DNA from 3 places in the Frankia sp. CeTa3Moorea genome. Region 1 is predicted to be linked to each of the others. Evidence: riboswitches for the same ligand, from Rfam matches in the RefSeq annotation. Region 1 holds a riboswitch; each other region holds the start of a gene.

Region 1 (4,968 bases):
CGCCGAGGTAGAAGCCCTGCTCGTGCTCGGTGCCCGCGAGCGGGTTGCCGCTGCCGTCGACGACCAGGCTCGCGCCCTCCTCGACGCCGGAGCTGAGGTAGTCGCGGACCCGGGCCACGGCCGCGGGGGTGACCAGCGGGCCGATCTCGGTGGCGTCGTCCAGCGCCGGCCCGATCCGCAGCGCCGTGACCCGCGCGGCGAGCCGCTCGACCAGGGCGTCCGCCGTCGCCTCGCCCACCGGGACGGCGACCGAGATCGCCATGCAGCGCTCGCCAGCCGACCCGTAGCCGGCGCCGACCAGGGACTCCACCGCGTGGTCGAGGTCCGCGTCCGGCATGACGACCATGTGGTTCTTCGCCCCGCCGAAGCACTGCGCCCGCTTGCCGTGCGCGGCGGCGGTGGCGTAGACGTACTGGGCGATGTCGGACGACCCGACGAAGCCGACCGCCTCGACCCGGGGGTCCGTCAGCAGCGCGTCCACGGCCTCCTTGTCGCCGTTGACGACGTTGAACACGCCCGGCGGCAGGCCGGCGTCCAGGAACAGCTCCGCCAGCCGCAGCGGCACCGAGGGGTCACGCTCCGACGGCTTGAGCACGAATGCGTTACCGCAGGCCAGCGCCGGTGCCGCCTTCCAGAGCGGGATCATCGCAGGGAAGTTGAACGGGGTGATCCCGGCGACGACCCCGAGGGGCTGGCGCATCGAGTACACGTCGATGCCGGTGCCGGCCGCGTCCGAGTACTCGCCCTTGAGCAGGTGCGGGATGCCGGTGGCGAACTCGACCACCTCCAGGCCGCGCTCGATGTCGCCGTGCGCGTCGGCCACCGTCTTGCCGTGCTCTGCGGCGAGCAGCCGGGCGAGCGAGTCCTGCTCGGCCCGGACCAGTTCGAGGAAGCGCGCCAGCACCCTGGCCCGGCGCTGGGGGTTGAGCCGGGCCCAGCCGGGCTGGGCGTCGGCCGCCGCCGCGACGGCGTCGGCCACCTCTGCGCGCGACGCCAGTGGTACCCGCGCCTGCTCCCGCCCGGTACTCGGGTCGTAGACGGCACCGAAACGACCCGAGGTGCCCGGGACCGGCTTTCCGCCGACGTGATGCGTGAGTTCTCGCATGAGAAATTTCGCCTGACCTTCCGAAAGTGCGCAGCCTGCATCGCCCCGGCGGCCGCGGCGCGCCGGGAGAAGGATGTGAAGAAAGAAGGAGTGCGAAAGCCGCCGGGAATCAGTCGAAATGTCGCCGGGCGGCTCGGAAGGGGGCATGAAAAAGCAGGGCTGACATGCGTTCCGACTCCATCCTCGTGGAAGTACACGGTCGCCCACGGCCGGTATCCTGGCTCCCGGATCGGCGCGGACTCCTGCCTTCCCGGCACGCGGCCAGTGGCATCACGGGAGTCCGGCTCCCCGGTCACAGTGGCGGGACCGCGCCGGATTCACACCGGCTTCCCTGACACCATGGACCTTGGTAGGGGACCATAAAGTAGGACACCATACTATGTCCAGTAGTCGCGGCCCGTGTCGGTGTGACGTCGATCCGTGGCAGCCGTGTCCCCGGGCTCCGCCCGCCCGGCCGCCGGAGCGGGGGCTGGCCCGAGGCGGGAAGGACCGCCGGCGGCTCGGGCCGGTCCTGACCGCCGGTGTGCTCGTCGTCGCGGCGATGGCCGATCTGTGCCTCTTGCCCGGTTGGGCTCCGGTCGCGTAGCGTGGCGTTGCCGTGGTGTTCGGGAAGCCGGTGTGATGCCGGCGCGGCCCTCGCCACTGTGATCGGGAAGTCTCGGGTCTGGTCCGCGGTGCGGCGGAAGTCACTGGGCGTGTTCGCCTGGGAAGGCTGACCTGGAGGCGTCGACCCGTCAGCCAGGAGACCGGCCACGGCATCGAGTGACCCATCCACGAGGTGCTGGAGAGGCGGTCCGCGTGAGCGTGCCTGCTTGTGCTGAGTCTGATCCCGCGCTTTCGGCAGCCGCTGCCGACGCGCCCGCGCGGCCGTCGCGACGCCGCCGGCCCGGCCGGCCGCGTCGCCGGACCGCCGTCGCTGCGGTGCTGGCCGGCGTGCTGGCGATGGTCTCGCTGGCGGCCTGCGGGGACGACGACGGTGACGAGGCCGGTGGCTCCGCAGCCCTCGACGCGCGCGGGTGCGTGACGTCGTTCAACGCCGAGACCGACTACTTCCCGGTGAAGTCGACGTTCGAGGCGGCCAAGAACGTCACGCTGACCTACCACAACAGCTACCAGGTACTCACGGTCAAGGAGCCGTACCCGGACGGCAAGCCGGAGTCGTACGTGCTGGTGCGCTGCGGCGCGCCGGCACCGGAGCTGACCGGAGACCTCGCCGCCGCCCCGCAGATCGAGGTGCCGATCACCAGCCTCTACTCCGGGTCGACGACCCACCTACCGCTGCTGGTCGACCTGGACGCGGTCGACGTCCTCACCGGGGTCTCCAGCGCCAGCCTGGTCTCCAGCCCTGAGGTGCGCGAGCAGATCGACGCCGGCAAGGTCGTCGAGTACGCCCCGAACTACCAGATCGACGTGGAGAAGGTGGTCAGCGCCGCCCCCGACGTCCTGATGACCGACGGGACGGACTCGCCCGAGTACGCGACGATCCGCAAGGCGGGCGTGACGGTCGTCGCCAACGCCGAATGGCTGGAGGGCGACCCGCTCGGCCGGGCCGAGTGGATCAAGGTGATGGCGGCGCTCACCGGCGACGAGGAGCAGGCCGCCAAGGTCTTCGGCCAGATCCAGACCGACTACTCCGCCATCGCGGACAAGGCGACCGCCGCCGGGGTCACCCCGGTGAAGGTGCTGCCCGGCTCGATGTACGAGGGCACCTGGTACATGCCGTCCGGCGGCAGCTACGTCGGCAAGCTGCTGTCGGACGCGGGCGCGACCTACCCGTGGGAGGACGAGACCGACACCGGCAGCCTGGAACTCAGCTTCGAGGCGGTGTTCGCCGACGGCGGCGACGCGCCGGTCTGGCTGGCCGACGGCGAGTGGGACACGGTCGGCGACGCGGTCGCCGAGGACCCCCGCTACGGCACCCTCGCCGCGGCGCAGCCCGGCGGCCAGGTCTGGACGAACACCCTGGCCATCGGGCCCGGCGGCGGCAACGACTACTGGGAGCGCGGCGTGACCCGGCCCGACCTGGTGCTCGCCGACCTGGTCGCGATCCTGCACCCCGAGCTCGTGCCCGGCCACACGTTCGTCTTCTACAAGAAGCTGAGCTGACCGTGCCGTCCGCGCCGCCGGCGTCCGCGCGCCGGCGCCTCCGGCGCGCGCTGGGGCTCGGCGGGCTCGCGGCCGGCGTCGCCGCGCTGTTCGCCCTCGCCCTCGCGATCGGCTCGGTGCACGTCCCGCTGCCCGAGGTGCTGCGGGTGCTGACCGGGGCGGATCCGCACGACCCCCGGTGGGCCGTGGTGATCGAGCAGGTGCGGCTGCCGCGCGCGGTGACGGCGGCCCTGGCCGGCGCCGCGCTCGCCGTCGCCGGCCTGCAGATGCAGACCCTGTTCCGCAACCCGCTGGCCGACCCGTACTCGCTCGGCGTGAGCGCGGGCGCGAGCCTGGGCGTCGCGATCGTCGTCGCCGGCGTCGGCGGCACCGGCGGGGCGTTCGCCGCCGGCGCGCTCGGCGCCGGGCGCCTCGGGGTGGTGGCGGCGGCCGCCGGCGGCGCGGCGGTCGTGCTCGCCGCGGTGCTCACCCTGGCCCGCTGGGTCCGTTCCGTCGTCACCCTCCTGGTGATCGGCGTGGTGCTCAGCTCGGCGGTCAGCTCGATCGTGTCGCTGCTGCTGGCCTGGACCGCGCCGCAGCGCGCGATCCAGTTCTTCACCTGGCAGCTCGGCAGCTTCTCCGGCACCTCCACCGACGACCTGGCCGTGTTCGTCCCGGTGGCGGCGGCCGGGATCGCGGTCGGGCTGGCGAGCGCCAAGCCCCTGAACGCCCTGCTGCTCGGCGAGAGCTACGCCAGCACGATGGGCGTGCGCGTCCGCCGGGTCCGCACCGCCGTCCTGGCCAGCTCCTCGCTGCTCGCCGGGGCGGTGACCGCGTACTGCGGCCCGGTGGCGTTCCTCGGGATCGCCGTGCCGCACATCGCGCGCCGGCTGCTCGCCACCTCCGACCACCGGGTGCTGCTGCCCGGCGTCGCACTGACCGGGGCGCTCGTCGCGCTGGCCTGCTCCATCGTCGCCCAGCTGCCCGGCACCGACCTGCTCCTGCCGATCAACGTCGTGACGTCGCTGGTCGGCGCGCCGGTCGTCATCGCCGTGCTGCTGCGCGCGCGCTCCTCGGTGGCGGGCGTGGCGTGACGGCCGACATGGCGGGAGAGAGGGCGGGTGACCCGGCGGGCCGCGCGGCGGCCGGCGCGGCCGCGGTGAGCGCCGGCCTGCAGGCCGGCGGCGGTCTCGAGCTGCGCGCGCTCACCGTCGGATACCGTCTCGGGCGGACGGCGCGGCTGGCCCGCCGCGAACGCCCGATCCTCACCGAGGTGGTGGCGGCCGCGCGGCGCGGCGAGCTGACCGTGTTCCTCGGCCCGAACGGCGCCGGCAAGTCGACGCTGCTGCGCACCCTGGCCGGCCTCCAGCCGCCGCTCGCCGGCGCGGCCCTGCTCGACGGCGTGGACCTGCGTTCGCTGACGTCGGCGGAGCGGGCCCGGCGGGTCGCTGCCGTGCTCACCGACCGGATCGACCTCGCAATGATCACGGCACGTGACCTGGTAGCGCTCGGCCGGCATCCGCACACGGGCGTGACCGGCGCGCTGGGCGCCCATGACCAGGAAGTCGTCACCTGGGCGCTGGACGCGGTGGCCGCCGGGCACCTGGCCAACCGGGAGGCCGACGAGCTGTCCGACGGCGAGCGCCAGCGGGTCCTGGTCGCCCGCGCGCTCGCGCAGGAGCCGAGCCTGCTGCTGCTCGACGAGCCGTCCGCCTTCCTCGACGCCCCGTCCCGGGTGGCGCTGACGGCCCTGCTGCGCCGGCTCGCCCGGGAGCGCG
Region 2 (4,968 bases), on a different contig from region 1:
ACGAAGCGCAGGATCATGTCCTCGTGGCGGCGCATCCGTCCGATCAGGGTGCGGGCGGCGCGGGCCAGGGGGCTGCGCCGGCCGGCGTTGTCGGCCTCGCCGCGGGCGAGGCCGAGGTAGTGGTTGCGGATCCGGGCGACGGTCTCGGGGTCGAGGGCCGCCTGGCCGGCCTGGTGGGCGGCGCGGGCGGCCTGGTGGGCGTCGAGCAGGGTGGTGGCCATCGCGTCGGCGGCCGTCGGGGTCGCCGTCGTGGATGGCGCGCAGGTCACGCAGGGTGTGGGCACCGCACCAGGCGTGCAGCGCGCCGGTCAGGTGGGTGTAGCCGGCGTAGCCGTCGCGCATCAGGACACCGGTGAAGGCGGGCCAGACGCCGCCGGCGTCGATCGTCGCGGCGGTGCGGTCCCCGGTGTGCATCACGGTGAGGTACTCGGTGCAGGCGACGTGCACGTAGCGCAGCCCACCCGCGGCGCGGGCGGTCGTCTCGTCGGCGTGCGCGACCGGCGCGGCGGCGATCAGCGCCCGCACGTGCGGCAGGAACGTGGTCTCGAGCAGGCGGGCGGCCCGGCCCCGCACCGAGGCGACCCAGCCGACGGAGACGGCGGCGCCGAGCAGGGTAGCCAGGACCGCGCCGGCCCGGCGGACCGGCAGGTGGTGCGCGCACACCAGCCACGCCGCCCGCCCGAGCAGCCGCGGGCCCCAGACGAGTCGGCCGGTCAGTGGCACCGGCGGCTGCCCGGGGGTCGTCGCCGCGCAGCACGGGCAGGTCCGCGCCACGACCCGGTACTCGGTCACGGGCGGCCGGGGCGGGGCCGGCGGGGTGTCGAACACCTGGTGGCGCCTCGTGGCGAACACCGGCGCCCCGGCCAGCGAGCCGCCACAGCCCCCGCAGGACGGCGGGTCGATCGTGAACGTCTCGTCCGGGTCGTCGACCATCATCCGGGTCTGGCCGGGCGCACCGCGCTGCTTGCCCCTCGGCCGGCCCGACGACGTCCGCGCCGGCGCCTTCGTGTACGGGTCGTCCGACGACGGGGGCCGCGACGAGTTCGAACTGTCCCTGCCCGCCTGACACTCCAGCTCGGCAACCCGCCCGGCCAGCTGCTCGATCAGTTCGGTGGCCGCCGCGAGCTGCTCAGCCATCCCCGCGATCTGCCTGCCCTGGGCCGCGATCGTGGCGTCCCGGTCCGCGAGCAGGCGCACGAGCTCCTCGTACGTCGGCCGGCCACCAGACTCCACACCCGCGACGCCAGCGGATCACCACCCACCGCCAGGCGATCACACGAACGATCACCACACAAGATCCGGAAGACACCCGCCCAACCGAGCTGAACAGCGACCGCTTTCAGCCGTTGGCGGTCAGTGGCCTGTCGCCCATGCACTACGTCCTCGACGTCGCCGGCGCCGCCGTTCTGGCGCACGAGGACGGTCTGGACCCGAAGAAGATCGGCTACCAGCATGACCGGGCTATGGGGATCGCCCATTCGTTGCACCTGGCGCATCGGGTGGCGGTCAACGGGATGTCCACCCGGCTGGTTCACCACGCCCGCCAGCCCGAGGCCGCGGGCCGGCTGGTGGCCTGGTGGTCGGAGGAACGCTGCGCCCGCTCGTTCGGGGACATCGTGCGGCCCGACGCCTATGGCCGGTGGGCGCAGGGCCGCGCCCAGGTCGAGTGGTTCCTCGAGCTGGACTTCGGTACCGAAGCGCTCCGGCGCCTCACCTACAAGATCGACGCCTACGATCGGCTCGCGAAGGCGACCCGTAGCCACACGCCGGTCCTGATCTGGACGACGACCCTGCGCCGCGAAGCCCGCCTCCGCGAGGTCCTCGCGGAGGCGCTGCGCAACCTGGACGACCCAGTACGGGTGCCGGTCGCGACGACGGCCGCGGACCTCGCCGAACCCGACCAGCACCTCGACGCCACCCTGACCCGCTGGCTGCCCCTGACCCGGGCCGGTACCGGTCGCCTCAGCCTGGGCCAGCTGGTCAGCCTCTGGCCTAACTCCGCCAAGCCCTTGACCGACAGCTCCCCAGCCGACAGTGACCTCGGCCGTCCGAGACGACTCCACCCACCCCAGCCGATGCCACCCGCGGGGCCTGATCACCAGCAGCTCGCGGCCTAACCGCAGCCCCGCATGGCCCCGAGGGGTCCTGCTACCCGGGTACCGCGCCCGGTGGCAGGACCCCTCGGCTTGAACGGGCATGGCTGCCGCGACCGGCGGGTCGGTTGAGGCGGGTCTCCGCCCGCCGGGTGCTGCGGCGAGACCGCCGCCGCGTTGGACCGCGCTGGGCAGGCTGGCCCCGTCGGCGCGGGCGAGGATGCCGGCGACCAGGCCGACGATGATGGAGATCGTCGTGCCGAGGGCGACGACGAGTGCCCGGGTGAGGGCTGGGTTGGCGGTCACGTCTGCTCCAGTTCACACGCCCCGCTCCCCTGGCTGACGAGACGCTGAACGGACGCAGCGTGAAACAACCCTGCTCGATCCCCGGGGTTGCCGCAGCCCGATGGCCCATAGGCGCGTGCTGTGGCTTCGGCCCGGAGCGGCCAGGGGAGGACGCGCCGGACATGGGAAGCCCGAGTTCGGTGACTGGCAATATTGGCAGCCGCCGCGGCGATCAGTCTACCGGCTCCGGTCCGGCACGGGGTGGGCGCCGTGGCCCGCGATCATGACTGTCCTCAGTCAGGTGGCATGGATGATCGCCAGCGACTTGTGCGGCTCGTGTCGTTTGTGGCGTGGGCCGGTGAGCCCGGTTCGAACATGTGCGGCCTGCGGTTCGCCAGCACCGAGGACGAGCAGCCATGGGGCCTGTCCTGGCGCGGCGTGGGCCGTGGGTCTCGAACGGGGCGAGGTCCTGCCCAAGCCCGAAGGCGATGAGGTCCGGGCCGTGCTGTGGCGGCTGAGGTTCTGGTTCACGGTGGCGGTACAGGACGCTCGGCAAGTTCCGCTCGGAGATACCCCGGACGGCGAGGTGTCGGGCGCGACACAACATGTGGGTTATTTGCAGTCGTGTGATTCTTATATGTAGCGTGTGCCGCGCACTGGTTCGGCCGCCCTGCCCTGGGCCGGTCGTCGTAAGAGGGAACCCGGTGGGAGTCCGGGGCTGCCCCGCAGCGGTGAGTGGGAACGACCGCCGTCAGGAGCACTGGGCGCTATGGCGCCTGGGAAGCGACGGTCAGTAGGTTCACCGGCGTCACGACGCGCCGGTGGGTGCCCGCGAGTCCGAAGACCTGCCAGCGTGCCGCGCGCGACATGCGCGTGGCGGTCCGACGGCCCCGAGGGAGGGCCGGGATCGCCGTGCCGGGCTTGGACCGGGCACGGGCAGCTCGCCGGTCGCCAGAGGGCCTCGGCGTGGCGGGTGGTGATCGTTCGGCCACCGAGCCACGCGCCGTCGCCGTCGGTCGTCGATGCCCGGGTCCGTCGCCATTCGGGCCGGCGCGCCTACCTCCTCCTTGCTCGCCGTCGGTGCCAGCCGTCCGACGACCTGTGCGAGGAGTGCCGTTGACCGTCACCGAACCTTCCCCCGTTGTCCCGCGGGCCGCCGGTATGTCCGGGTCTGGTGGCCGCACGATGCGCGTCCGTCATCGTGACGGCGCGTTGGAGCCCGTGGACGTGACGAGGATCGTCGCCGCGGTCGCGCGGTGGGCGGACGACCTGGATCAGGTGGATCCGTTGCGGGTCGCGACCCGGACGATTGGCGGGCTCTACGACGGCGCGACGACCGAGGAGCTCGACCGGTTGTCGGTGCAGACCGCCGCCGATCTGATCGGTGAGGAGCCGCAGTACTCCCGGCTGGCCGCCCGGCTGCTGGTCGCGCTGATCGCCGACGAGGTCGCCGGTCAGGGGATCGGCTCGTTCAGCTCGGGCATCGCGCGGGGCCACGAGCTGGGTCTGATCGGGGCGGGCACGGCCGAGTTCGTCGCCCGGCACGCTGGCGAGCTCGACGCGCTCGTCGACCCGGCTGGCGACCTCGGGTTCGAGTTCTTCGGGATGCGGACGGTGCACGACCGCTACCTGCTGCGCCATCCGCGCACCCGGCTGGTGGTGGAGACGCCGCAGCACTGGCTGCTGCGGGTCGCCTGCGGGCTGGCGCACGACGTCGCCGAGGCGGCGGAGCTGTACCGGCTGATGGCGTCGCTGGCCTACCTGCCGAGTTCGCCAACGTTGTTCAACTCCGGGACGGCGCACTCGCAGATGTCGAGCTGCTACCTGGTCGACTCGCCGCGCGACGAGCTGGAGTCGATCTACGAGCGGTACGGCCAGGTCGCCCGGCTGTCGAAGTTCGCCGGCGGCATCGGCATCGGTTTCTCCCGGGTGCGCTCGCGGGGCGCGCTGATCCGCGGCACGAACGGCCGGTCGAACGGCATCGTGCCTTTCCTGCGGACCCTCGACGCCTCGGTCGCGGCGGTCAACCAGGGTGGGCGGCGCAAGGGCGCGGCCTGTGTGTACCTGGAGACGTGGCATCCCGACATCGAGGAGTTCCTCGAGCTGCGGGACAACACCGGTGAGGACGCCCGGCGCACCCACAACCTGAATCTGGCGCACTGGATCCCGGACGAGTTCATGCGCCGGGTGCAGGCCGACGGGGTGTGGTCGCTGATGGATCCGGACGCGGTGCCGGAGCTGCCCGACCTGTGGGGTGAGGAGTTCGACCTGGCCTACCGGGCCGCCGAGGCCGCCGGCCGCTATGTCCGCCAGCTGCCCGCCCGTGATCTGTACGCGCGGATGATGCGGACGCTGGCGCAGACCGGCAACGGCTGGATGACGTTCAAGGACGCCGCGAACCGGACCGGCAACCAGACCGCCGAGCTGGGCAACGTCATCCACCTGTCGAACCTGTGCACCGAGATCCTCGAAGTCTCCAGCGATGACGAGATCGCGGTGTGCAACCTCGGCTCGGTCAACCTCGCCCGCCACCTCCTGCCCGCAGACCCGGCCGCCGACGCGGACGGCGACGGGGATCCAGCGGCGCGGG
Region 3 (4,968 bases), on a different contig from region 1:
TGGCGTCCGCTGTGCGGGAGGCGTCGGCGGCGTTCGGCGACGGGACGGTGTTCCTGGAACAGGCGGTCCAGGGGCCGCGGCACATTGAAGTGCAGGTGCTCGCCGACGGCGAGGGCGACGTCGTGCACCTGTTCGAGCGGGACTGTTCGGTGCAGCGGCGGCACCAGAAGGTCGTGGAGATCGCGCCGGCGCCGGCGCTGGACCCGGCGGTACGCGATGGGCTGTGCGCGGCGGCGGTGAGCTTCGCCCGCCACGTCGGCTATGTGAACGCGGGCACGGTCGAGTTCCTGGTCGGCGCGGATGGCCGGTTCACGTTCATGGAGATGAACCCTCGTATCCAGGTGGAGCACACGGTGACCGAGGAGGTCACCGGGGTGGACCTGGTGGGCGCGCAGTTGCGGATCGCCGCCGGGGAGACACTGGCCGACCTGAACCTGAGCCGGGAGAGCATCTCCATCCGTGGGGTGGCGATCCAGTGCCGAGTGACGACGGAGGACCCGGCGTCGGACTTCCGGCCGGACACCGGGACGATCTCGTACTACCAGTCGCCGGGCGGGCCGGGGGTGCGCCTGGACGGGGCGACCTACGCCGGTGCCGAGGTCAGCCCGTACTTCGACTCGCTGCTGGTGAAGCTGACGTGCCGGGGCGCGACCCTGGAGAAGGCGTCCCGGCGGGCCCGCCGGGCGCTGCGGGAGTTCCGGGTCCGCGGCGTGCGGACGAACATCGAGTTCCTGGCCCGGCTCGCCCATGTCACCGTCAACGGCCACCGGCGCCCGGCCGGGGTGGCGTTCACCGACCCGCGCCGGATGCTGCCGCCGCTGGACGCCGCCGGCGCGCCGGTGGCCGGCTCCCGCCAGCTGCTCGCCGAGGCCGGCCCGGCCGGATGGGCGGCCCGGCTGCGTGCCCAGACCGCGCTGGCGGTCACGGACACGACGCTGCGCGACGCCCACCAGTCGCTGCTGGCGACCCGGCTGCGCAGCTTCGACATCCTGGCCGCCGCGCCCGCGTTCGCCCGGCTCACGCCGAACCTGCTCAGCCTCGAGTGCTGGGGCGGCGCGACCTACGACGTGGCCCTGCGGTTCCTGGCCGAGGACCCGTGGGAGCGGCTCGCCGCGCCGCGGGAAGCGGCGCCGAACCTGTGCCTGCAGATGCCGCTGCGTGGCCGCAACGCGGTCGGCTACACGCCCTACCCGGACGACGTGGTGCGCGCGTTCGTCGTCGCGGCGGCGAGCACCGGGATCGACCTGTTCCGGATCTTCGACGCCCTCAACGACATCGAGCAGATGCGCCCCGCCCTCCAGGCGGTCACGGGCGAGACGGACGCGATCGCGGAGGGCACGCTCTGCTACACGGGCGACCTCACCGACCCCGCCGAGCGGATCTACACCCTCGACTACTACCCGCGCCTCGCGGAGCGGCTCGTCGAGGCCGGCTCACACGTGCTGGCGATCAAGGACATGGCCGGGCTGCTGCGCCCGCCGGCGGCGACGCGGCTGGTCACGGCACTGCGGGAGCGCTTCGACACCCCGGTGCACCTGCACACCCACGACACGGCCGGCGGCCAGCTCGCGACCCTGCTCGCCGCCGCGAACGCAGGCGTCGACGCGGTGGACGCCGCCGCGGCCCCCATGTCCGGCGGCACGAGCCAGCCGAACATGTCCGCGCTCGTCGCCGCGACCGACCACACCGACCGCGCAACCGGCATCCCGCTCGCGGCGCTGTCCGCGCTGGAGGCCTACTGGGAGGCGGTCCGCGACCTGTACGCCCCGTTCGAGGCGGGCCTGCGGGCGCCGACCGGCGCCGTCTACCGGCACGAGATTCCGGGCGGCCAGCTGACGAACCTGCGCCAGCAGGCCATCGCGCTCGGGCTCGGCGACCGCTGGTCCGAGGTCACCGAGTGCTACGCGATCGCCAACGAGCTGCTCGGCAAGCCAATCAAGGTGACGCCGACCAGCAAGGTCGTCGGCGACCTCGCGCTGTTCATCGCCTCCGGGAACATCGACCCCGCCACGCTACGGACCGAGCCGGAGAAGTACGACCTGCCGGCCAGTGTGCTCGGCTACCTCGCCGGCGACGCCCGGCGCGCCACCCTGTCGCGGCTGCTGTTCCCCGGCCCGTGGCGCGACTACGAGAAGGCCGTCGAGCAGTACGGCGACAGCTCGGTCATTCCCACGGAGGCCTTCCTCTACGGCCTGCTGCCCGGCGAGCCGGTCAGCGTCTTCCTCGAACCCGGCGCCGAGATCATCGTCGAGCTCGAAACCATCAGCGATCCCGACCGCGCCGGTATCCGCACCCTCTACCTGCGGGTCAACGGCCAGCCCCGCCCCGTCCGGGTCCGCGACGAGTCCATCAGCTCGGCGTCCGCCACCGCCCGCCGCGCCGACCCCACCAACTCCGGCCATATCGGCGCGAGCCTCCCCGGCATCGTCACCTTCGCGGTCAAGGTCGGCGACACCATCGAGAAGGGCGCCAAGCTGGCCGTCGTCGAGGCCATGAAGATGGAAGCCGCCGTCACCAGCCCCACCGCCGGAACCATCACCGAACTCGCCCGCAGTACCGGCGACTCCGTCGAAGTCGGCGAGCTCCTGCTCGTCATCCAGCCCTGATCTGGCAGCCGGCTCGCCGTCTCGCGCCGGGTCTCCGGCGTTGGCCGGCGACCCGGCTCGACTGGTCCCGCCTCGTCGTGACAGCCGTCGCGCTCAGCCCGCCGGCTGGGGAGCTGAGCCGACGAGGTTGCGGTAGACCTCCCGGGTCGCCGAGGAGCGGTTGAGGGTGATGAAGTGCAGGCCGGGCGCACGGCCGCCGGGTCGTCGGCGACCGCCTCCAGGCGGCGGGCCAGCGCTGGCGGGAAAGCGGCGCCGGACAGCTGGGCCATCCGGGTGATCTGCGCGACGTTCGTCACCGGCATCACCCCGGGCACGATCGGCGCGTCGCAGCCCAGCCGGCCGACCCGCTCGACCAGCCGGAGGTAGGCGTCGGCGTCGAAGAAGAACTGGGTGATGGCGTAGCTGGCCCCGGCGCGGAACTTGCCGGCCAGGGCGCGGGCGTCGCTGTCGAGGTCGGCGGCGCGTGGGTGCTTGTCCGGGAACGCCGCGACGCCGACGCAGAAGTTCCCGAGCCCGCGGACGAAGGTGACCAGCTCGTCCGCGTGCTCGAAGCCGTTGGGATGGCGTACCCACTCGCCGAGCGGGTCGCCCGGCGGGTCGCCGCGCAGCGCCAGGATGTTGCGGACGCCGGTACCGGCGACCGTGCCGACGATCCGGCGCAGCTCCGCCCGGGCGTGGTTGACCGCGGTGAGATGCACGATCGGCGTCAGTGACGTCTCGGTGGCGATCCGTTCGCAGATGCGCATCGTGCCCTCGCGGGTCGACCCGCCGGCGCCGTAGGTGACGGACACGAACGATGGCCGCAGCGCCTCGATCTCGCGTAGCGCGGTCCACAGCGCCCGCTCACCGTCGGGCGTCTTCGGCGGGAAGAACTCGAACGAGTAGGAGGTCGTTCCGGTCGACAGGAACTCGCTCATCGTCGCGGGGCGGGCCGCAAGGGGGGACCTCCGCTGCCTGGGCACGGTCGTCACCTCGGCGCGCAGCTCAGTGTCTGTCATGGTCGGCACCTGTTCTCACCGTCGTGGACGGGCGGTGGACGGGCGCGGCCTTGACCGGTCGACGCTGGGCGCGGCCGTACACGGGCCGGCCAGGGGTGGCCGGCCGGCAGGCGGGCATGCTCACGCTGATCGTCCTCCAGCACCTCGTGGAAGCGTCACTCGGTGCCGTGGCCGGTCTCCTGGCTGACGGGTACAGCGTCTCCGGACCGGCCTTCCCAGGCCGACAAGCAGCCCAGTGACCTCCGCGCGGACGCGGATACGGCCGGAGACTCCCGAACACAGTGGCGAGGGCCGCGCCGGCGTCACACCGGCTTCCCGAACACCACGGCCGGTTCAGGCTACGCGCGGCCCACATCGCCGACAAGGCCGCCTCACCGGTCCCGTCACGCCGGCGTCGAATGGCCGGGAGGCCCGGGCGCGGAACCCGAGCCTCCCGAAAACCGTCGGGACCGGTCAGAAGTCCTCGTCGAAGGAGACCGAACCCTCCACGGCGACCTGGTAGGACGACACCCGGCGTTCGAAGAAGTTCGACAGCTCCTGCACGTCCTGCAGGTCGAGGAACGAGAACGGGTTGGCCGACCCGAACATGGGCGCGAACCCGAGCTGACCGAGCCGGCGGTCGGCGACGTACTCCAGGTAGGTGCGCATGTCAGCGACGGTCATCCCGGCGACCCCACCGGTCAGGAGGTCCTCGGCGAACACGGTTTCAGCGTCGACCGCCTCGGCGAGCATGTCCCGCACCGCGGCCTCGAAGTCGGCGTCGACGAGGTCGGGTTCCTCGGCGCGGACGGTGCGGATCACGTCGAGGGCGAACCCCATGTGCATGGACTCGTCGCGGAACACCCAGTTGGTGCCGGAGGCGAGCCCGTGCAGCAGGCCGCGGGAGCGCAGGAAGTAGACGTAGGCGAAGGCGCCGTAGAAGAACAGCCCTTCGATGCAGGTGGCGAAGCAGATCAGGTTGAGCAGGAAGGCCCGCCGGTCGGCGCGGGTGCGCAGCCGGTCGAGGCGGCCGAGGGAGTCGATCCAGCGGAAGCAGAACGCTGCCTTGGCGCGGATCGACGGGATGTTCTCGATGGCGGCGAACGCGCGGGCCCGCTCGTCCGGATCGGGCAGGTAGGTGTCGAGCAGGGTCAGGTAGAACTGGACGTGCACGGCCTCCTCGAACAGTTGGCGGGACAGGTAGAGCCGCGCCTCCGGGGCGTTCAGGTGCCGGTAGAGGTTGAGCACGAGGTTGTTGGCGACGATCGTGTCGCCGGTCGCGAAGAACGCGACGAGGCGGTTGACCAGATGCCGCTCGGCCGACCTGAGACGGTGCAGGTCGGCGAGGTCGGTGTGCAGGTCAACCTCCTCCACGGTCCAGGTGT

The links. A riboswitch is a leader RNA that binds a small molecule or an ion and turns the genes downstream of it on or off. The one in region 1 is predicted to bind cobalamin.
Region 2: it holds a riboswitch for cobalamin, as region 1 does, so the genes downstream of both, AC08OV_RS18840 (ribonucleoside-diphosphate reductase subunit alpha) here and AC08OV_RS12140 (ABC transporter substrate-binding protein) in region 1, are expected to answer to the same signal.
Region 3: it holds a riboswitch for cobalamin, as region 1 does, so the genes downstream of both, AC08OV_RS18830 (methylenetetrahydrofolate reductase) here and AC08OV_RS12140 (ABC transporter substrate-binding protein) in region 1, are expected to answer to the same signal.

The regions. Positions count from the first base shown of each region.
Region 1 is NZ_CDXDOR010000056.1:8,178-13,145, forward strand. It holds gene AC08OV_RS12135 (CoA-acylating methylmalonate-semialdehyde dehydrogenase) at 1-1,105, opposite strand, end outside; cobalamin riboswitch at 1,296-1,482, opposite strand; cobalamin riboswitch at 1,688-1,874, shown strand; gene AC08OV_RS12140 (ABC transporter substrate-binding protein) at 1,904-3,211, shown strand; gene AC08OV_RS12145 (FecCD family ABC transporter permease) at 3,214-4,284, shown strand; gene AC08OV_RS12150 (ATP-binding cassette domain-containing protein) at 4,293-4,968, shown strand, end outside.
Region 2 is NZ_CDXDOR010000127.1:9,604-14,571, reverse strand. It holds partial or broken gene tnpC (IS66 family transposase) at 1-1,197, opposite strand, end outside; gene AC08OV_RS18845 (replication-relaxation family protein) at 1,347-2,117, shown strand; cobalamin riboswitch at 3,019-3,245, shown strand; gene AC08OV_RS18840 (ribonucleoside-diphosphate reductase subunit alpha) at 3,495-4,968, shown strand, end outside.
Region 3 is NZ_CDXDOR010000127.1:3,455-8,422, forward strand. It holds gene AC08OV_RS18825 (ATP-binding protein) at 1-2,606, shown strand, start outside; partial or broken gene AC08OV_RS18830 (methylenetetrahydrofolate reductase) at 2,700-3,523, opposite strand; cobalamin riboswitch at 3,757-3,946, opposite strand; gene AC08OV_RS18835 (ribonucleotide-diphosphate reductase subunit beta) at 4,058-4,968, opposite strand, start outside.